2 regions of the Pseudonocardia sp. 2-7 genome follow, and region 1 is predicted to be linked to the other one. Evidence: predicted binding sites of a transcription regulator. Region 1 holds the regulator's gene; the other holds the start of a gene.
The links. The regulator LexA, encoded in region 1, represses DNA repair genes until DNA is damaged. The targets are predictions, from matches to a motif close to CGAACACGTGTTCG.
Positions count from the first base shown of each region.

Region 2: the regulator LexA is predicted to act here: its motif matches at 1,679-1,692, upstream of dnaB (replicative DNA helicase).

Region 1 covers NZ_CP094507.1:4,002,158-4,005,563, reverse strand. Annotated here, with positions in the region: gene hflX (GTPase HflX) at 1-188, shown strand, start outside; gene MTO91_RS19225 (hypothetical protein) at 224-1,288, shown strand; gene lexA (transcriptional repressor LexA) at 1,317-2,075, opposite strand; gene MTO91_RS19215 (hypothetical protein) at 2,305-2,535, shown strand; gene MTO91_RS19210 (hypothetical protein) at 2,699-3,358, shown strand.
Region 2 covers NZ_CP094507.1:5,499,551-5,502,956, forward strand. Annotated here, with positions in the region: gene MTO91_RS26610 (DUF3040 domain-containing protein) at 1-137, shown strand, start outside; gene dnaB (replicative DNA helicase) at 239-1,648, opposite strand; gene rplI (50S ribosomal protein L9) at 2,287-2,733, opposite strand; gene rpsR (30S ribosomal protein S18) at 2,748-2,984, opposite strand; gene MTO91_RS26630 (single-stranded DNA-binding protein) at 3,039-3,406, opposite strand, start outside.

The DNA of each region.
Region 1 (3,406 bases):
GTGCGCTGGTCGCGCGGCTGCACGACGACGGCGAGGTCCTCGCCGAGGAACACACCGCCGACGGCACCCGGATCCGGGCGCGGGTGAAGCCCGAGCTGGGCACCGCGGTGCTGCCGTTCGCGGTGGCGGGCTCGGCCCTGCCGACCGGGACCGGCACCGACCTGCCGGCGACGGCGGCGGGCCACTGAGCGTCCCACCGGCCGGGCGGCCGGGTCCCGGGACCGTGGCCCGCCGCCTGACCGCGGTCCTCTGCCTGACCGGCGCGCTCACGGGTGCGGCCGCGCCGCCGCCCGGGGCGATCCCGGCCTGCTCGATCGACGACCCGCGGCTGGCGGAGCTGTCCGGACTGGTCGCCGAGGGCCCGCCCGGCGCGGCCCCGCAGCGCTACCACGCCGTCGTCGACGGCGGCGGGACCGCGCGGACGTTCACCCTGGACCCGGCCAGCTGTGCGGTCACCGGCACCCGGCAGGCCGACGTCCCGGTCACCGACGTCGAGGACCTCGGCCTCGGACCGGGCGGGGAGCTGTGGCTCGCCGACACCGGCGACAACGGGGCGCGGCGCGGGTCGGTCCGGCTCGTCGTGCTGCCCCCGGCCGGACCGCCACGGGTGCACGACCTCGTCCACCCCGACGGTCCGCGCGACGTCGAGGCACTGCTGGTCGGCGACGACGGCGTGCCCCTGCTGGTCGACAAGACCACCGGGGCCGCCGGGGTGTACCGGCCCGCCGCGCCGCTGCGCGATGGCGGGGACCCCGTGGAGCTGCGCCGGGTGGCACAGGTGGTGCTGCCCTGGTCCGGCACCGGCGGCGGGCCGCTCGGGGCCGCCGGGTCGCGCACGGTCACCGGCGGCGGGCTCTCGCCGGCCGGGGCAGATGGCGGGCGCGCCGTCGTGCTGCGGACCTACACCGACGCCTGGGTGTTCCCGCTGCCCGCCGGCGGACCGGCGACCGCCGACGCGCTGGTCGCGGCCCTGGGCGGGGCACCGCTGCCGGTGCCGTTGCCGGGGGAGGCGCAGGGTGAGGCGATCGCCCCGGACGGCCGGGGCGCGCTGCACTCCGGGAGCGAGGCGAGGGGCCTGACCGCGGCGGCGGTCACGGTCGTCCCGGGCGCGGTGTCCGCGGCGACCGTTCCGCAGGCACCGGTCGTGCCTCAGCCCGCCGCGGTGCCCGAGTACCGCACGTACCCGTCGTGGCTGCCTGCCGCGGGCGGGGCCGCGGCGCTCGGGGCGCTGCTGGCCGCCGGCGCCGTCGCGATGTCCCTGCACGGACGGCGCCGCCGGTCCCGCTGATCGCGGGAGCGGGCGCCGTCCGAGGAGGTCAGAGGCGGCGCAGGACCGCCACGACGCGGCCCAGGATCGACGCGTCGTCACCCGGGATCGGGTCGTAGGCGTCGTTCGCGGGCATCAGCCAGATGTGCCCGTCCTTGCGGCGGAACGTCTTCACAGTCGCCTCGCCGTCGATCATCGCGGCCACGACCTCGCCCTGCTCGGCCACCGGCTGCTGGCGCACGACGACCCAGTCGCCGTCGGTGATCGCGGCGTCGACCATCGAGTCACCCTTGACGTTGAGCAGGAACAGCGTGCCCTCGCCGACGATCTCGCGCGGCAGCGGGAACACGTCCTGCACGGCCTGCTCGGCCAGGATCGGGCCACCGGCGGCGATGTCGCCGATGAGCGGCACGAACGCCGGCGCCGGCCGCGCGGAACGCAGGTCGGCGGTGTCGGTGTCGGAGTCCGTCCCGTCGGTACCGGCGATCTGCTCCGGGCTGCGGACGTCGACCGCGCGGGTGCGGTTCGGGTCGCGCCGGAGGAAGCCCTTGCGCTCCAGGGTGCGGAGCTGGTGGTGCACCGACGAGGTGGACGTGAGGCCCACCGCGTCACCGATCTCGCGGACGCTGGGCGGGTAGCCGTACCGGTCCACCCAGTCCCGGATGACGGCCAGGACCTTCTTCTGCCGCGGGGTCAGGCCGCGGGTGTCGGCCGCGGGGTCGGGGAACTCCCGGACCTTCGCGGATCCCCGGTCCGCGGCGGTGCCGGTCACGCCGGGACCACCGTGTCCGGTGTCGTCCGCTGCCATCGCATTCGCCTCCTCGGGGTACTTACGGCGACGACCCTAGCCGCCACGGGCCCGTTCGCCAAACATGCGTTCGAAGTCGCCCGGGGCGTGTCGTGGATTCCGTCGGGCCGCGGTGGTACAACATCGCACACGCGTTCGATCGAACACTGGTTCGATCGAACGCGGTCCGCGTCGCCGTCCGGCCGCGCGGGGGCGACCGGCAGCGGGAACGGCAGCGGGGGTGGCGATCGTGGGTGCGGCGGTCATCGGGGACGTGACGGTCATCGGGCGGGTCCCGGGGTGCGCCGCGACCGACGGGGTGCGGCCCGGCCGGGTGCCGGGCGTCGTGCGCCGTGCGGTGGCCGCGTCGGGTGTCCTGCTCGCCTCGGCGGCCGCGGTCGTCGCGCTCGGGGTGCTCGCCGACGTCGCGGTCGCCACCCACGGCCCGGTCGGGCCGCCCGCGGTCGGCGCACCACGCTGAGAACGTCCCCGGCACGGGCGACGATCTGCGGGAACGCGGTTGTTGTCGGTGCCGGGTGCTACACCGCTCGTACACCCGTTCGACCGGGCTCGGGGAAGGGCCGGTCGGGAGCGGGGGAGACGAGACCGCCCGGGGGACGGGCGGTCCGACGGCAGGAGGAACCATGCGAGAGCTCGACGAGCGGATCCGCGATCACGGCGCGGTCGGCTGCCTGACCGGCGCCCCGGCGCCCGGCACCCCCACCTCGCGCGCCCGGCGCGCCGCCCGGGAGCGGGTGCGGGCCGCCGACGGTCTCGCCGGTGCGGCCGGTGCCGGCTCGTCGGCCGCCGCGCGCGCGGCCCACCGGTGGGCGGCCCACGGGGCGCGCGAGCGCGCACTGACCGAGTCGGTGGCCCGCCATCCCGCCGCCCGTTCCCGGCGCGTTCCGGTGTCCGGCGCCCCCGGGGCCGGTGTCCCGGTGTCCGGTCCCGCCGGCGGTCCGAACCCCGCGGTCCGGACGCCCCGCTGCACCACCGCGGACCCGGCCCCGAGGGCGACGGCGACGCTGACGCGGCCCGCGCCGGCCGCGGCGCCGCCCCGTCCTCGGTCGGTGGCCGTGCCGGCACCGCGCACCGTCCGTCCGCCGTCCCGGCGCTGCCTGGTCCCGGCGCGCCCGCGTCCGGCCCGCAGCCGCGCCCGCGGGCGCCTGGAGCGGTTCCTCACCGGGGTCGCGGCCCTGCTGTGCGCGACGACCGCGGTGGTGGCGCTCGGGCTGCTGGGCGACGCGGCGGCGGGCTGGAACGCCCCCGCGGCCGCCGTGCCGTCGGTCGGCGCCGTGCGCTGACGTCGGCCGGCGCCGCGCAGTGCGGCGCCGCACCCCGTGGTTCGCACG
Region 2 (3,406 bases), 1.5 Mb from region 1:
GGGCCGCACTGGTCGTGCTGCTGCTCGGTGCCGTACTGGTGAGCGTGCCGGTCGTCGTCGCGGGGATCCTCATCGCCGGCCTCGCCCTGGCCGTCGCGGCCACCACCGGACCGCAGGCGCACCCCGGAACCGCCTGACCCGGCACCCCGCACCGCGCGGTGCCGCCCCGGACCGGCGCCGCACAGCGACCGATGCCGCCCCGGAGGGACGGCGTGGCCGTGGCGCGCGACCGGGGGCCTCAGCCGTGGGCGAGGTCGGAGAACCGGCTGTAGTGCAGCTGGTGGGCGACGGTGATCGTCGTGGTCGGGCCGTTACGGTGCTTGGCCAGGATCAGGTCGGCCTCACCGGCGCGCGGGTCGTCCTGCTCGAACGCGTCGGGGCGGTGCAGCAGCACCACCATGTCCGCGTCCTGCTCGATCGAGCCGGACTCACGCAGGTCGGACAGCATCGGCCGCTTGTCGGTGCGCTGCTCGGGACCACGGTTCAGCTGGCTCATCGCCACCACCGGGACCTCGAGCTCCTTGGCCAGCAGCTTGATCTGCCGGGAGAACTCCGAGACCTCCTGCTGACGGGACTCGACCTTGCGGCCCGAGGTCATCAGCTGCAGGTAGTCCAGGATGATCAGCTTCAGGTCGTAGCGCTGCTTCATACGGCGCGCCTTGGCCCGGATCTCCATCAGCGTCAGGTTCGGCGAGTCGTCGATGTAGAGCGGCGCCTCGGAGATCTCCGACATCCGCCGCGCCATCCGCGTCCAGTCCTCGTCCGACATCCGGCCGGCGCGCATGTCGGCCAGCCGGATCCGGGCCTCCGCGGACAGCAGACGCATGACGATCTCGGACTTGCTCATCTCCAGCGAGAAGAACGCGCTGGTCATGCCGTTCTTGATGGAGCAGGAGCGGGCGAAGTCCAGACCCAGGGTCGACTTGCCCAGACCCGGCCGGGCCGCGACGACGACCATCTGGCCCGGGTGCAGACCGTTGGTGACCTGGTCGAGGTCGGCGAAGCCGGTCGGCACCCCCGTGGACTGGCCGCCCCGGGAGGCGATCGCGTCGATCTCGTCCATCGTGGGCTGGAGGAGCTCCTCCAGCACCGTGTAGTCCTCGGTGGTGGTGCGCTCGGTGACCTCGTAGACCGCGGCCTGGGCCCGGTCCACCGCGTCGTCGACGTCGCCGCCGTCGGCACCGTGGTAGCCGAGCTGCACGATCCGGGTGCCGGCCTCGACCAGCCGCCGCAGGACCGCCTTCTCGCCGACGATCTCGGCGTAGTACGCCGCGTTCGCCGCGGTGGGCACGGTCGCGATGAGGGTGTGCAGGTAGGGCGCGCCGCCGAGGCGGACGAGCTCACCGCGCCGCTGCAGCTCCGCCGAGACCGTCACCGCGTCCGCGGGCTCGCCACGGCTGTAGAGGTCCAGGATCGTCTCGTAGACGGTCTGGTGGGCGGGCCGGTAGAAGTCCTCCGGCTGCAGGACCTCCACGACGTCGGCGATCGCGTCCTTGCTCAGCAGCATGCCGCCGAGCACCGACTGCTCGGCCGTGAGGTCCTGCGGGGGCTGACGGTCGAACGTGGCGCCCTCGCCGGGTCCGGAGGCCTTCTCGCCGTCACGGACCGCACGGGGCTTGTTGCCGGGACGATCGTCCGTCAGAGCCATACGCAGCGTCACCCCCGGTGGACACAGTACCGAACGCACGTTCGACGCGCGAGTGGTACGTGCTGCCACCCGCGACCGTCGTCGGTGATCTGCCGGCCGGCGCGGTGCCCGACGGACCGCGGCGGGCGCGGTCCGGGGAGCAAGGCGCTCGCGTACCGGTACGGCCGACACTAGGTCGGCCGCGGGCCCGTGGCGAACCGGCCTGGTGATCGAACTGGGGATGAACTGTGCACGGATGCCGCCCGTCCCGGGACCGTGCTGGGGACAACCTGGGGACAGGGGAGCGGAACGGGCCGTCTGCGCAGGTCAGAGGCATACCCACAGCTGTGGACAACTTTGCTCTGGCGTGTCGCCGCACGCCGCGTACGGGCGTGTCGGAGCGCCCGGCGGACCGCTCGCCGCCCGGCGCGTCCACAGGCCCGCCCGACGAGTGGATCGTCACCGCACGGCGTGTCGGCTGCGTGACAAGACATCCGGTGTGGGGTCGTCCGATCGGTGTCGATCGTCCATCCGGGACTGCGCACCGTGTGCACGACGCCCGTCCGGCCGGCCCGGACACGCGAAAGGGCGGTGCCCGGAGCACATGGCTCCGGACACCGCCCTGTTCACGCTCGGTGGTCGAACGACCACCGGACCGCTCAGCTCGCGACGACCGCGATCGGCAGCTCGGTGGTGACCTCCGGGTGCAGGCGGACCTGCACCTGGTGCTTGCCCAGGGTCTTGAGGTGACCCGGGACGTCGATGCTGCGCTTGTCCAGCAGCGGGCCGCCGGCCGCCTTGACGGCGTCGACGACCTGGGCCGGCGTGATCGAGCCGAACAGACGGCCGGTGTCGCCGGCCTTGGCCGGGACGGTCACGTTGATGTTGCGCAGCTGCGAGTCGACCTGCTGGGCGTGGCCCAGGTCGCGGATCTCGCGGGACTTCTGGGCCCGGCGGATCTGCTCGACCTGCTTCTCGGCGCCACGGGTGGCGACGACCGCGAGCTTGCGCGGCAGCAGGTAGTTGCGGCCGTAGCCGTCCTTGACCTCGACGATGTCACCCGGGGCACCCAGGTTCGGGACGTCGGCGTTGAGGATGAGCTTCATGTGTCTCCCCTTCCTCAGCGAGCGGTCGAGGTGTACGGCAGCAGGGCGACCTCACGGGAGTTCTTCACCGCGACGGCGACGTCCCGCTGGTGCTGCCGGCAGTTGCCGGAGACCCGACGGGCACGGATCTTGCCGCGGTCGGAGATGAACTTCCGCAGCAGACCGGTGTCCTTGTAGTCGATCAGCTGGGCCTTATCCTTGCAGAAAGCGCAGACCTTCTTCTTCGGCTTGCGCACGATGGCCTTGGCCATGGTGGTGCTCCTGGAGATCGTCCTCCGCCCGTCACGGGCGGAGAGGTACGTGGATCAGAAGGGGGGCTCGTCGTCGGACGCGGCGCCACTGCCCGCGGGCGGGGCCGAACCCCAGGGGTCGTCATAGCCGCCGCCGGAGTTGCCTCCACCGCCGGAACCGCCGCCCTGTCGGGCGCCACCGCCACCGCCGCCGTCGTAGCCACCGCCGCCACCGAAGCCACCGGAACCTCCGCCCCGGTTGACCTTGTTGACCTTGGCGGTCGCGTAGCGCAGGGACGGGCCGACCTCGTCGACCTCCATCTCCACGACGGTGCGCTTCTCGCCTTCCTTGGTCTCGAACGACCGCTGGCGCAGGCGACCCTGGACCACGACGCGCGCGCCGCGGGTCAGGGACTCGGCGACGTTCTCCGCCGCCTGGCGCC